Regions from separate parts of the uncultured Citricoccus sp. genome, predicted to be linked through region 1. Evidence: riboswitches for the same ligand, from Rfam matches in the RefSeq annotation. Region 1 holds a riboswitch; each other region holds the start of a gene.
What was found. A riboswitch is a leader RNA that binds a small molecule or an ion and turns the genes downstream of it on or off. The one in region 1 is predicted to bind thiamine pyrophosphate.
Positions count from the first base shown of each region.

Region 2: it holds a riboswitch for thiamine pyrophosphate, as region 1 does, so the genes downstream of both, Q0283_RS07725 (ECF transporter S component) here and Q0283_RS00445 (thiamine ABC transporter substrate binding subunit) in region 1, are expected to answer to the same signal.
Region 3: it holds a riboswitch for thiamine pyrophosphate, as region 1 does, so the genes downstream of both, thiC (phosphomethylpyrimidine synthase ThiC) here and Q0283_RS00445 (thiamine ABC transporter substrate binding subunit) in region 1, are expected to answer to the same signal.
Region 4: it holds a riboswitch for thiamine pyrophosphate, as region 1 does, so the genes downstream of both, thiO (glycine oxidase ThiO) here and Q0283_RS00445 (thiamine ABC transporter substrate binding subunit) in region 1, are expected to answer to the same signal.

Region 1 is NZ_CALMQR010000008.1:11,901-15,335, reverse strand. Features, by position in the region: gene Q0283_RS00450 (iron ABC transporter permease) at 1-309, opposite strand, end outside; gene Q0283_RS00445 (thiamine ABC transporter substrate binding subunit) at 341-1,453, opposite strand; TPP riboswitch at 1,505-1,608, opposite strand; gene Q0283_RS00440 (formylglycine-generating enzyme family protein) at 1,808-2,719, shown strand; gene Q0283_RS00435 (sulfatase) at 2,724-3,435, opposite strand, start outside.
Region 2 is NZ_CALMQR010000069.1:46,159-49,593, forward strand. Features, by position in the region: gene Q0283_RS07720 (FAD-dependent oxidoreductase) at 1-1,233, shown strand, start outside; TPP riboswitch at 1,303-1,406, shown strand; gene Q0283_RS07725 (ECF transporter S component) at 1,500-2,228, shown strand; gene Q0283_RS07730 (ABC transporter ATP-binding protein) at 2,225-3,435, shown strand, end outside.
Region 3 is NZ_CALMQR010000057.1:5,407-8,841, reverse strand. Features, by position in the region: gene thiC (phosphomethylpyrimidine synthase ThiC) at 1-1,559, opposite strand, end outside; TPP riboswitch at 1,558-1,667, opposite strand; gene Q0283_RS06360 (hypothetical protein) at 1,750-2,256, opposite strand; gene Q0283_RS06355 (DUF6176 family protein) at 2,694-3,128, opposite strand.
Region 4 is NZ_CALMQR010000103.1:36,592-40,026, forward strand. Features, by position in the region: gene Q0283_RS12410 (IclR family transcriptional regulator) at 160-936, shown strand; TPP riboswitch at 1,304-1,405, shown strand; gene thiO (glycine oxidase ThiO) at 1,399-2,706, shown strand; gene thiS (sulfur carrier protein ThiS) at 2,710-2,949, shown strand; gene Q0283_RS12425 (thiazole synthase) at 2,953-3,435, shown strand, end outside.

The DNA of each region.
Region 1 (3,435 bases):
CTCGGCCAGCACCTCGGCGAAGGCGCCGAGGTCGAGCTGCCCGGCGGCGTTCGTCACGCCACGGGCCAGCATCGACCCGACGGGCCACAGGAAGAACACCGCCAGGAACGCCAGCGGGACGGCGGCGACCACCGTCCACACCAGCCCGCGGCCCACCGGGCCGGCGGCACGCCTCCACCGCCCGGGCACGACGTCCGCCCGGTCACCGCCCGGCGGGGCGGTTCCGGTCTCCGGGGCCCGACCGGACGCCGGCACCCGGGTGGGGGCCGGCGTCGGGACCAGGGCCGGGTCTCCCGGGACCAGGCTCATCCGTCGCGTCCTGTCCGGTGGGGGATGCCGATCAGCTCGCGGCCTCGTAGAGTGCGTTCCAGTCCTCGAGCCAGGCCTCGCGCTTCTCGGCGATCTGCCGCAGGTCCGCCTCGATCGGGTCCTCGACGAGGGTGGCGTTCTGCGCCCATTCGGCCGGCAGCTCGAGGGACTCGTCCACCGGGTACATGAACATGTTCTCCGGCAGCGAGGCCTGGAAGTCCTCGGCGAGCAGGAAGTCGATGAACGCCTGCGCGCCCTCGGGGTTCTTCGCGCCCTCCACGACGCCGGCGTACTCGACCTGGGTGGTGCAGGTGTCCTCGACGACCCCGGTGGTCGGGGCGAAGGCGGGGGAGGACGAGTAGCTGAGCACCAGCGGGTAGGCGCCCTGGCCCTCGCCGGCGGAGAAGTCGGAGTAGTAGGCGTCCGACCAGCCGGCGGCGACCTTGGTGCCGCCCTCGAGCAACCGCTGCCAGTAGTCCTGCCAGCCGTCCTCGCCCTTCTCGGTCACGGTGGCGGCCAGGAAGGCCAGGCCGGGGGAGGAGGTGACCGGATTGGTGGTGACGAACAGCCGCGCGTACTCGGGCCTGGCCAGGTCCTCCAGGGTGGTCGGCGCGGCGAGGTCGTTCTCCTCGAACCACTGCTCGTCCACGTTGACGCAGACCTGGCCCTGGTCGATGGGGGTCAGCCGGTCCTCGACGACGAGGTCCTGGGCGGATTCCGGCAGCGCCCCGGAGGCGTACTCGGCGACGACGCCCTCGTCGATGACGCGCTGGGCCGAGAGATTGTCGATGCCGTAGACCGCGTCCACGGTGGGGTTGTCCTTGGACAGGATCAGCTGGTTGACCAGGGTGCCGGCGTCGCCCGGGGCGGTGGTGGTGAGCTCGTAGCCGGACTCCTGCTCGAAGGCGGCGATCTGCTCCTCGGTGATGTTGAAGGAGTCGTGGGTCATCACGGTCACCGTGCCACCGGTGCCGGCTCCCGAGGCGCCGCTCGCGCCGTCGGTGGTGGCCGGCGCCGTGCCGTCGCCCGCGCCGGACTGGTCCGCGACCGAGCAGCCGGTCAGGGCCAGCGCGGCGATGCCCAGGATCGCGAGGGCGCCACGGGCACGGCGTCTGCTGGTGGGCGCTGCGGAAAGGTGGTGCATGAGTTCCTCCAATACCTCTGGAGGGGACGGGGCGGCGGGTGCGCCGACCCGAGGAGAGAAAGCTCGACTTCCTTCGCCGGTGCTAACCGGGCAGGTTCGAGGGTCTGCGGTGTGCGCACTCTCAGCGCCGGCCTGGCGCTCCCCTGTCGTTGAACCTTCAGTCTAGTGCCGGGGGAGGGGCGGGGTCATCTCGGTCGGCTGACGTGACCGGCCGTGGCGGCGCACCATAATGGAAAAGCCCTGCCTGTCTGAGCTGTCCGGCTGAGCACCTGCACGACGAATCGGCCCTGAGAGGTGGATGTGGACTGTTGTCATCCCGCTGCCGGCGGTACCGAGCCGGGACGTGCGCAGCACATGGATCCGCGGGAGCCTGCGTCTCGGGCCGTCCACACGGGCCCGGTCCAGTCGAGCTCCACCCACGGCATCGAGCAGGTTGAGGTTCCCGCCGGTCGGTTCCTCATGGGGGACCACTTCGGTGAGGGGTACCCCGCAGACGGTGAGACGCCCGTGCACGCGGTGCGGTTGGACGGCTTCTCCATGGACGCCACCACCGTGACGGTCGACGACTTCCGGCGGTTCGTGGAGCAGACCGCGTACGTCACGGAGGCGGAACGGTTCGGGTCCTCGGCGGTCTTCCACCTGGAACTCATTGCTCGTCGGCTGAACCCGGCGGGCGCGAACCCGGTCCCGGGGACGGCCTGGTGGGTCAACGTGCCCGGGGCGTGCTGGCATGCCCCGCTCGGACCGGGATCCCGGGCGGACGAGGACCACCCGGTGGTCCACGTCAGCTGGAATGACGCCCAGGCCTACTGCGCGTGGGCCGGGCGCCGCCTGCCGCACGAGGCGCAATGGGAGTACGCGGCCCGCGGCGGGCTGCAGGGCCACCGCTACGCCTGGGGCGATGAGCTCGTGCCGGGCGGCGAGCACCACTGCAACATCTTCCAGGGACGCTTCCCCGTGGAGAACACGATCGACGACGGTTTCCTCTCCACGGCCCCGGTGCGGACGTTCCCGGCCAACGGGTTCGGCCTGTTCCAGATGGCCGGGAACGTCTGGGAGTGGTGCCAGGACTGGTTCCTGCCGCGCTACTACCGGCGCAGTCCCGAGGAGAATCCCCCCGGGCCGCCGTTCGGCGAGGGCAGGGTCATGCGCGGAGGGTCGTTCCTCTGCCACGACTCCTACTGCAACCGGTACCGGGTGGCAGCGCGGAGCAGGAACAGTCCGGACTCCTCGAGCAGCAACTGCGGCTTCCGGACCGTCGGCTGACGGGTCAGGCCGCCGCCCGCACCCGGACCCCGTGGTCGGTCAGCGCCAGCAACTCGTCCAGCATCAGCTGGCGCATGCGGTCCACGACCTCCTCGCACCCCGGCCTGGCGGCCAGGTTGTGGGCCTCCTCCGGGTCCGAGTCGAGCAGGTACAGCTCCTCGGCGTCGGTGCCGAAGTACCGCGTGTAGCGGGCCTCGGGGGTGATGACCGAACGGATGTGCACGGGGGCCGGCAGCCCGTCGAGGCCGAACGGCTGATCCTCCTCGACGATCAGTGCCCTGCGGTGGACGGAGGCCTCGCCCCGCAGCAGCGGGACCAGGCTGCGGCCCTGGATGCCGCGGTGTCCCGAGACCCCGGTGAGTTCCAGCAGGGTGGGCACCAGGTCCGCGTTCGAGACCAGGGCCGTCGAGGCCGCGGTCCGCGCCGCCGGGGAGATCCCGACGCCGGCCCCCGGCAGTCCCGCGGGCACCCTCATGACCAGTGGCACGTTGGTCACGCCCCGGTAGTGGGTGAAGTGCTTGAGCATCATGCCGTGGTCGCCGAACATGTCCCCGTGGTCCGAGGTGAAGACGACCACCGTGTTCTCCGCCAGTCCGGTGCGTTCCAGCGTCTGCAGGATCCTGCCCACCTGGTCGTCCAGCAAGGTGATCAGACCCAGTTCCGCCGCGCAGGCCACCCGGTACTGTTCCTCCGTGGCGATCCACGTCATGGTCGGG
Region 2 (3,435 bases), on a different contig from region 1:
TACGTGGAGGGCAACCGCCGGGGGCAGTCCTGGCTGCTGCGCTACCTGGACGAGAACGGGATCGACTACCAGCGCAGGCCCGCCTACACCTACGCCACCACCCACGAGGGCCTGTCCCGGCTGCACTCCGAGCTGGAGGCCGACCGCGCCGCGGGCCTGGACGTGACCTGGACACGGGAGACGGACCTGCCCTACCCCGTGGCCGGGGCGATCCGGCTGGAGGACCAGGCGCAGGTGCACCCGATGCAGGTGCTCGACGCCCTGGCCACCGAGTTCCGCCGGCTCGGCGGGACGCTGGTGGAGGGGGTGCGGCTCACGGGCGCGGGCTACCGGTCCCCGCTGGCCGTTCACACCTCCGCGGGGGAGATCAGGGCCGGGCAGCTGGTCCTGACCACAGGGGCCCCGGTCCTGGACCGCGGCGGTTACTTCGCCAAGCTCAGTCCACACCGTTCCTACGCACAGTCCTACCGGGTGCCGGGGCCCGTTCCCCAGGCGATGTACCTCTCCGCGGACAGTCCGTCCCGCAGCCTGCGCACGGCCCCCATCGACGACGGTGAGCTGCTGCTCGTGGGCGGCAACGGCCACGTGGTGGGGCGATCGGCCTCACCGCAGGCCGCCGTGGACGCCCTCGAGGCGTGGACCCGGGAGCACTTCCCCGGAGCGGAGCGCACGCACGCCTGGTCCGCGCAGGACTACCGCTCGGCCAACCTCGTCCCCTTCGTGGGGACACTGCCCCGCGGCGGTGGCCACGTCTACCTGGCCACCGGCTTCAACAAGTGGGGCCTGACCAACGGCGTGTCGGCCGCCCTGCGGATCTCCGCGCAGATCCTCGGCGGTGCCACGGACTGGGCCAGGCCGATGGATCGTCGCCTCACCTCGCCGGCCGACCTGCTGACCGGCCTGAGGGACAACGCCGCCGTCGGTGCCCGGTTGGCCGGCGGCTGGACGTCGGCCGCACGCAGACCCCTGCCCCAGGAGCCTCCGGCCGAGGGCCAGGGCACGGTGGGCCGGGACCACGGCCGGCCCGTGGCGGTCTCCACGGTGGACGGGGTGACCTGCCGGATGTCGGCGGTCTGCCCGCACCTGGGCGGCATCGTCTCCTGGAACGACGCCGAGCGCTCCTGGGACTGCCCACTGCACGGATCACGCTTCACCGCGGACGGCACCCTGCTCGAGGGGCCGGCGGTCACGGGCCTGCGGGCACCCACGGATGCCAGGGGGCGGGCGGACTGAGAGCCGTTCCCCGCAACGGGAGGACCGTGGCCGAGGGGTCGGGGGTGGTGCCCTATGCTGGTGCCACATCGTGAACGACAGGGGAGCGCCGCCCGGCGCTGAGAGTGCGCCCAGCGCAGACCCTCGAACCTGCTCCGGTTAGTACCGGCGAAGGAAGTCGAGTTCTCCGATGGAGCGTGGGGCCCGGTGCCTGACGCGCCCGGATCCCGAGGGTTCGGGCGGCGTGCGTTCCATTCCCCTCCTTGGATCCTTGAGGAGGACATCACATGGTCTCGACGCAGACCCCCGGCAGTGATCACCAGGCCACCCCGCCGGCCGGTACACCGGACCGTCCCGGGCGCTCCCGCCCACACCACGACCCGCGCGGCCCCGCCCACCGCACCTCCGCCCACCGCACCTCCTCCCGCCACACCTGGCGCGTGGTGGACATCGTCGTGGCCGCCGTCGTCGCCGTGGCCAGCGGCGTGGTCTTCTGGGCCTGGAACCTGGCCTATGCGGGACTGGGCGGGGTGTTCCTGGCGTTCCCGCCGTCGTCGGGACTGGTCGCCGGCATGTGGCTGTTCCCGGCGGTCCTGGGTGCACTGCTGATCCGCAGACCGGGTGCCGCGCTGTTCACGGAACTGGTGGCTGCCGCCGTCTCCGCGTTGCTGGGGTCCCAGTTCGGCCTGACCGTGCTGGCCTCCGGACTCGTCCAGGGCATCGGGGCCGAGCTGGTCTTCCTCCTGTTCCTCTACCGTCGCTTCACCCTTCCCGTGGCCCTGCTGGCCGGTGCCGCCGCGGGAGTGGCCTGCGGTCTCAACGAGGCCTTCCTGTTCGCCTGGTTCCCCGAGTACACGCTGGCCTGGAAGTGGCTCTACGTGGGGTTCACCGGCATCTCCGGGATCGTCATCGCCGGCCTGCTGAGCTGGCTGGCCACCCGCGCCCTGGCGGCCACGGGCGCACTGGCCGCCCTCCCGTCCCGCGGCGCCCACCGGGAACCGGCGGGCCGGGGGTGACCGCGGCCACCGTCACCGCGCAGGGCTGGGGCTGGCGGCACGCCGGACGCGACCGGGCCGCCGTCGCCGGCCTGGACCTGACCATCCCACCGGGGCAGCGGGTCCTGCTCGCCGGGCCCTCCGGGGCCGGGAAGTCCACTCTGCTGCACGGACTGGCCGGCGTGCTGGACCCGGCGGACGACTCGGAGGAGACCGGCCGGCTGCTGCTGGACGGCGTGCCCACCCGCGAGCTGCGCGGCCACGCCGGGTTGGTGCAGCAGGACCCCGAGACACAGGTGATCCTCTCGCGCGTGGGGGACGACGTGGCCTTCGGCGCGGAGAACCTCCGCGTCCCGCCGGACGAGATCTGGGACCGGGTCCGACACGCCCTGGCCGCGGTCGGGCTGGGGGAGGACGAGGGCATCGCCCTGTGGCGGGACACGTCGCGACTGTCCGGCGGGCAGAAGCAACGGATGGCCCTGGCCGGGGTCCTGGCCATGCGCCCGCCGCTGGTCCTGCTCGACGAGCCGACCGCCAACCTCGACCCCGCCGGTGTGCTCGAGGTCCGCGACGCCGTCCTGGCGGTGGTCGAGGCCATCGGCGCCACCCTCGTGGTCGTGGAGCACCGGCTCGGGACGTGGGCCCGGCACGTGGACCGGTTGCTCGTCCTGGAACCGGGCGGGGGCATCAGCCACGACGGCACCCCCGCCGCGCTGCTCGCACCCGGCCCCGTCCGGGAGGAACTGGCCGCGGCCGGGGTGTGGGTGCCCGGGGTGGTGCCCGAACCCGTCACCCCCGCCCCCGGTGGTCCGCGGCCGGCCGCGGAGCCCTCCGGACCGGCACGGAGCCCGCGACGGGACCCTGCCGGTCACCGGGACCCTGCCGGTCACCGGGACCCTGCCGGTCACCGGGACCCCACGGGGACCGCGCTGTTGTCCGCCCGGGACCTGGCGGTGTCCCGGCACGCGGTGAGGCCCGGCTGGCGCCGCCGCCTCGGGCCACCGCCGGTCCCGGTGCAACACGGACTGGACGTGACCGTGGAGGCCGGGGAGGCCGTCGTCGTGACCGGGCCGAACGGGGTGGGCAAGTCCACGCTGCTGCTGACCCTGGCCGGGCTCATCCCGGCCCACGCCGGGACGCTGACCGCCACCGCCGCCCTGAAGGGACACGGGGTCCGGCTGCCGGACGACCCCCACCGCTGGCCCGCCCGGGACCTGGTGAGCCGGAT
Region 3 (3,435 bases), on a different contig from region 1:
CAGAAGTGGGCCGTCTTGGCCGGTTCGGCCGGCAATGTCTCGTCGTGGAAGGCCTCCGCGGTGTCGGGGTCCAGGGATAGCGCGAACTGGTCGCGCCAGCGGAACTCGAAGCGGGCCTTGGACAGCGCGTCGTCCCGTTCGGTCGCACCCGGGTGGCCCTTAGCCACATCGGCGGCGTGGGCGGCGATCTTGTAGGTGATGACCCCGGTCTTCACGTCGTCCTTGTTGGGCAGTCCCAGGTGTTCTTTCGGGGTGACGTAGCACAGCATCGCGGTGCCGTAGCGGGCGATCTCGGTGGCCCCGATGGCCGAAGTGATGTGGTCATAACCCGGGGCGATGTCGGTCACCAGCGGGCCCAGGGTGTAGAACGGGGCTCCCTGGCATAGCTGTTGTTGGCGTTCCACGTTCTCGCGCACCAGGTGCAGGGGAACGTGTCCGGGGCCTTCGACCATGACTTGCACGTCGTGGGCCCAGGCCCGTGCTGTGAGTTCTGCCAGGGTGTCCAGTTCGGCGAACTGGGCGGCGTCGTTGGCGTCGGCGATCGAGCCCGGGCGCAGGCCGTCTCCGAGGGAGAAGGCCACGTCGTACCGGGCGAAGATCTCGCACAGCTCGTCGAAGTGGGTGTAGAGGAAGTTCTCCTGATGGTGGGCCAGGCACCACCCGGCCATGATCGACCCGCCGCGCGAGACGATACCGGTGACCCGTTCGGCGGTCAGTGGCACGTAGCGCAGCAGCACCCCGGCGTGGATGGTCATGTAGTCCACGCCCTGTTCGCATTGTTCCAGCACCGTGTCGCGGAAGATCTCCCAGGTCAGGGCGTTGGCCTCCCCGTTGACTTTCTCTAGCGCCTGGTAGATCGGGACCGTGCCGATCGGTACGGGGGAGTTGCGGATGATCCATTCCCGGGTGGTGTGGATGTCCTCTCCGGTGGAGAGGTCCATCACCGTGTCCGCTCCCCATCGGGTGGCCCACTGCATCTTGTCGACCTCCTCGGCGATGGAGCTGGTGACCGCGGAGTTGCCGATGTTGGCGTTGATCTTCACCAAGAATGCCTTGCCGATGATCATCGGTTCGGACTCGGGGTGGTTGATGTTGGCCGGGATGATGGCCCGGCCAGCGGCCAGTTCGGAGCGGACCAGTTCGACGTCGCACTGCTCGCGCAGGGCCACGTAGCGCATCTCCTCGGTGATGATTCCGGCCCGGGCGTAGTGCATCTGGGTGACGGTCCGCCCCGCCTTGGCCCGCAACGGCACCGCCCGGGTTCCCTTCCACTCCTGGGACGCGGCCCCGCGGCGCAGAGCCGAGCGGCCATCGTCAAGGAGGTTCCGTTCCCGGCCGGCGTATTCCTCGACGTCACCGCGCCCCTGGATCCAGGACGCCCGGCTCGGTGGCAACCCGATCACCGGGTCGCTGCCCGGCCCGGCCGTGCGGTAGATCCGCAGCGGTGGGTTCGCTATTCCGCCCGGGGAATCGTTCAAGGTGATCTCGGTGACCGGCACGGCAAGCCCGTGCTCGGTGTTGTGGAGATACGCCAGGGCGTGCGCATTGGATGCACTCATCAGATGTGTTCCTACTTCCTTCGCCGGCATGACCCGGACAGGTTCGACGGTCGCAGGCTGCCTCAGCCCGATCTCAGCCCCTGCAATGGGGCTCCCGTGTGGACGGCAACGACACTAACACCATGGCGGGCCGGTCTGGTGCCGCTCAGACTTGCTTAACGCCTCGTTCCACCGGCCCGTCGCGGGCGCACTATTGGGGCTCGGGGTGGCTGAGGGACCCGTAGGCGAGGACCTTCCACGCGGCACCGTTCCAGCGCATCACCATCGGCACGGTACGGGGATCGGCCGGGGCTCCCCAGTCCTCGGGATGGTCGGGGCGGGCGTAGAGGACCTCGGTATCCGGGCCCAGTGGCGGCAGACCCGTAGCGGAGTGAGACCACCCGGCCGCCTCCACCTGCCGCAACTGTTGGAGCCGGTCGGCGGCGAAGTGCTTCCAGAGCGGATGGGCCGGCCCGTCCAGACAGGACAACCGCTCGGCCAGCCGTTTCGGGCAGAGCCGGCGCAGTCGTGCGCCGTGGTCCTGGGCCCAGTCCCGGGCCCACGCCAATCGCAGCGTTGGGTCGATCAGGGGCCACGCCCCGGGCAGGTCACCGGTGGCCACGTGCTCGCGGAAAGCCACGGCAACCTCTCCGACCCGCAGCAGGGCCGTCAGGGTGTGCTGTTCGGTGCGGGGTGGGGGGGTCGATGGCGTCTGCATCCGGGTCCTTCGTGGGTGGACATCATGGGTATCAACACATTTGGTGGCCTGCGCGGAGACAGGCTCGGGCAGGGCCTTGAGAGAGGGAGCGGCACGTCATGAGGGTCGTGCCGCTCTCAGGAGGGGCGCTCGTCCGGGCACGCTCCTGCGCGGCGGTAAACCGCTCGCCCGGCAGGTTTAGCGGATAGGCGAGGCCTTGCCCGGGATTGCGCGACGCGGATGGATGCCGCCTGTAGCCTGACGAAGGTCTTCGAGGATGGTCGGAGCGACGGCGTTGGCCCAGGCCGCGACGAGCCTCCACGGATTGGTTCTGCGTCCCCGCGTCCACCGGACATCCATGCTCTGGACCGGATGACCAGACGCAGATCACCGCGGATCTGTGGCCGTGACCGAGGTCACCCGGGATCACTTGAGCCTTTTCTGCGACACCTCACCGCTTAGGAAACTTCAGACCCCGCATATTGGCGGGCAGTCCCGACTCCGTCCCCTCGGGGGTCCATGGTGGCGAGCACTGATTCTCGGCTCCCGAGTCCCGCGGCGGCTCGGATTCCTTCGGTCGTCAGGAGGATTTGCGGGGTGAACTCATCCACCGGGAAGGTGTCGTCGATGCAGGCCTGCCAGAACCGGGTGTGATGTTCGTCGAACCAGTGGTCAAAGGGTTCTGCGGATCTGTCGTGGTCGTCCTGCAGGCTGTACCAGTACAGATAGTCCGCCCCGTTCACCGTTTCGGTGAAGATCGCCTCCACATACATGTGCTCCCGTTTCATGATCTCTCCCACCGCGCAGCGATGGGCCTCCATGAAACGCACCCACTCATCCGCTAGCGCTCGGGATCCAGGACGCAACCGGAATCGAGTCAAACTGAAGATCATTCGACCATGTCCTCTCCACTCATGTCACCGGCTGCTCCTGTCCGGGGCCGCCCACGGAAGTAACTGCACGGTCCAGGGCCTGGACCTGGGTGGGAGTAATCGGAGCCTCGGTTCCTCAGCGGGTAGGAGGACGATGGGGTCGGAGGCCGCCGGGCAGCCCGAATCCCTCGATGGTCCCGGCCTCGTTTTCATTGACCACCGCGGACTGGGTGTCCGTGTGGCGGTTCCATGGCCCCTGAAGGGACCTCGCTGACAGTTCGTCATCGTTCCTGGTGACCTTCCTGGTGATTGGTGGCTACCCCGGGCG
Region 4 (3,435 bases), on a different contig from region 1:
AGGGGAACGATCATGACCCACATCTTGGGTCGCGAACTCATAATGTGGGCTTCCGGAGTAGAATGTCAACTAGGTCACACGAGGTGACGTGCGTGACCTACGGACTTTCCCGACGGATAGGATGGCGGCTTGGCCAGAGGAAAGCAGGGGATTAAAGGCATGGCTGCGGAGTCGAGTTCGGGGACCACCCCCATCTTGGTGTTGCACAAGGTCGCTGAGATCCTCAACTGCTTCTCCGTGGAGGAGCCGGACCCCACGCTGCAGCAGATCGTGCGTCTGACCGGGCTTCCTCCCAGCACGTGCCAGCGCCTGGTGCAAAACTTGGTGCGGGAGGGTTTTCTGGACCGCGACGGCGACCGATACCGCATCGGGATCGGCCTGGTCAGGTGGGCTACGCCCGGGACTTTAGGACTGGATGTGGTGCGGTTGGTCAGGCCGGTGCTACAAGACCTTCGCGATGAAACCGGTGAGACGGCGTGCTTCTACGTGCGCGACGGTGCGTTCAGAACAGTGGTTGCGGTCGCTGAGACCCGCCACGTGGTCATGCGCCCCTTCATGGTCGGTCAAGTCATGCCCATTCATGCTGGAGCCCCCGGCAAGATCTTCTTGGCCTTCGATCCCGAGGCCAGGGACGCCCTTGTGGGTTCTTCCCTCGATCGGTTCACGCAATTCACTCCACAAAGCCTGGAACTACTGGACGCCCAGAGTCAGCAAGCCCAGGAGATGGGTTATTTCGCGGCGTTCGGCGAGCGACACGAAGACGTCGGTTCCATTAGCGCCCCGGTCTTCAACCACACCGGTCAACTGGCAGGAGTAATCGGGCTGGGTTTCCCCACCCAACGCGTCGGGCCGGACGATGTTGAACGGCTGGGGCCCATCGTGGCTCGGTCTGGGCGTGCTGCGAGCAACGCGCTGGGGTACGCGACCACGCCGTAAGCCCCCTATTAGCTGGAAGGTCGGCCGGTTCGGTTCGCGAGCCGCGCCTGCGCACGGGGCTTTATGCCTTAAGACCACAAAAAGCGGATCCGTCCTCGGTTGCCCAGCCGCCGGTGGCCCCGTCGGCCTGACCCCGGTGATTGCACCCGCCCACCCGAGCGACTGGTCATCGGGCCACCCCATGCTTTTGATGGCAAACCTTTAGTGCGATGGGTGCCCCTCCCCCGCGTCCCCACGGTGACGATCGGCCCGCCCGGCCCCTTCTGAGATGGGCCGGGGCATGCTTACCAACCCGAGCTCGGCGGGTGTTGCACTCGTCTGCCGGTGATGAAGTCGGGGATAGGATGGGCGCACGCTGCCAATAGTCAGCGAGTTCTGCGGGAGCCCCATCGGGGCTGAGAGGGCTTAAGAGCCGACCGCCACACCTGATGCGGATCATGCCGCCGGAGGAAAGGACATGCGGTGAGTGCTGCGTACCCTGCCGTCTCTTCACGTCCCGCAATCGATGCAGTCGATGTCGCGGTGGTGGGTGCCGGACTGATTGGCCTGGCCACTGCCTGGGAACTGCGTCGACGCGGCCGCTCGGTGGTGGTGATCGATCCAGCCCCGGGGGAAGGGGCTTCGAGGGCGGCTGCCGGGATGCTGGCCCCGGTGAGCGAGGTTCAGTATCAGCAACAGGCCCTCTATCCGCTGATGAGCGCCTCGGCCGCCGAATACCCGGGTTTCGTCGAGACCCTCGAACGGGACTCCGGGAAAAGCGTCGGTTACCGGGTCACTGAGACCTTGGTGTGCGGTGTCGATATCGCGGACCGCCAGGGCCTCACCGATCTGAGCCAGTTACAGCAACGCCATGGCATGGCGGTGGAGCAGTTGCCCCTGGGCGAGGCCCGTTCGCTTGAACCGGCCCTGTCACCGCGTCTTTCAGCCGTGTTCCGTGCCCCCGCCGATCATCAGGTCGACCCTCGCCGGTTGGTGGCGGGATTACTGAGGGTCCTGACCGGTCAAGACGGGACCGCGAGGCCACCAGACGGGAGTACGGATGGCGGCCTGGGGTGTGTGCGACGCGAACGGGCCAAGGCGTTGTTGCGGAACAGACGCGGGGCCGTGGCCGGTGTCATGCTGGCCAACGGGCAGCAGATATTGGCCGCTGAAACCGTTCTGGCCCCCGGCCTGGGCGCCGAGGGGTTTGAGGGTTTGCCGGCCAATTGCCGCCTGCCGCTGCGTCCTGTTCATGGCGACATCCTCCGGGCTCGCCTCCCACCGGGCGCGCGACCTTTGATCGAGCGGACCGTCCGCGGCCTGGTGCATGGTGTGGCGGTCTATCTCGTACCGCGCACGGACGGCACGGTCGTGATCGGGGCTACTTCTCGCGAGGATGACCAGTCGGGAGCCAATGCCGGCGGAGTGTTCCGGTTGCTGCGCGACGCCCAGGCCCTGGTGCCGGGGGTCGTCGATCTGGAGCTGATGGAGGTCATGGCCCGGGCCCGTCCCGGAACACCCGATGACGTGCCCTACCTTGGCCGTGTTCGTGGGCACGGCGGTGGCTTCGTGCCCGGCCTGGTGGTCTCCACCGGGTATTTCCGCCACGGTGTACTCCTTGCCCCGTTGGCCGCCCGCCTCGCCGCCCAGTTGATCACGGGTGAGACGGGAGCCGAACCGGATATCGATGCCGCGCATCTTGCCGCCACTGACCCGCAGCGCTTCGAACCGTCGGTCCTCGACCGTCAGGTGGTGTCCCCTTCGCACGTGTGTACCCGAGAACAGGAGTAGTTGATGCCGACCATCACCCTCAACGGCGCCCCCCGGGTCGTGTCTGGTGACACGACCATCATTGATCTGGTCTCCCAAACCGCGGCTCGGCCCCTGGCCAGCGATGGACGCCCGCTGGACGGAGGCGGGCTGGGTATGGCGGTAGCGGTCGACGCCGCGGTGGTTCCCCGTAGCCGGTGGTCTCGCACTCCCGTGCTCGAGGGCCAGACCATCGAGATCATTACCGCCGTCCAGGGAGGTTGACACGTGGGTACCACCGCACGCCCAGACCCGTTCGTTCTCGACGAGGTGGAGTTGTCCTCGCGGTTGATTATGGGGACCGGGGGTTTGAGCTCTCTGCACACCCTGGAGCGGGCCCTGCGGGCTTCCGAGACTGAATTGACCACGGTGGCTCTGCGCCGTTACACCCCCAGGCAGGGAGACAGTTTGTTCTCGGTGCTGGAACGCAACCGGATTCGTGTCTTGCCCAACACCGCCGGGTGTTATACCGCCCGCGACGCTGTGCTGACGGCGGAGCTGGGTCGGGAGGCCTTGGAGACCGATTGGGTCAAGCTCGAGGTCATCGCGGACGAGGACACCTTGTTGCCCGACGTCTCCGAGTTGCTCGAGGCCACCGAGCAGTTGGTCGCCCGAGGCTTCAAGGTTTTCGCATACACCTCCGATGACCCGGCCGTTGCACGCCGGTTGGAGGACCTGGGAGCGACCGCCGTCATGCCCCTGGGGGCACCC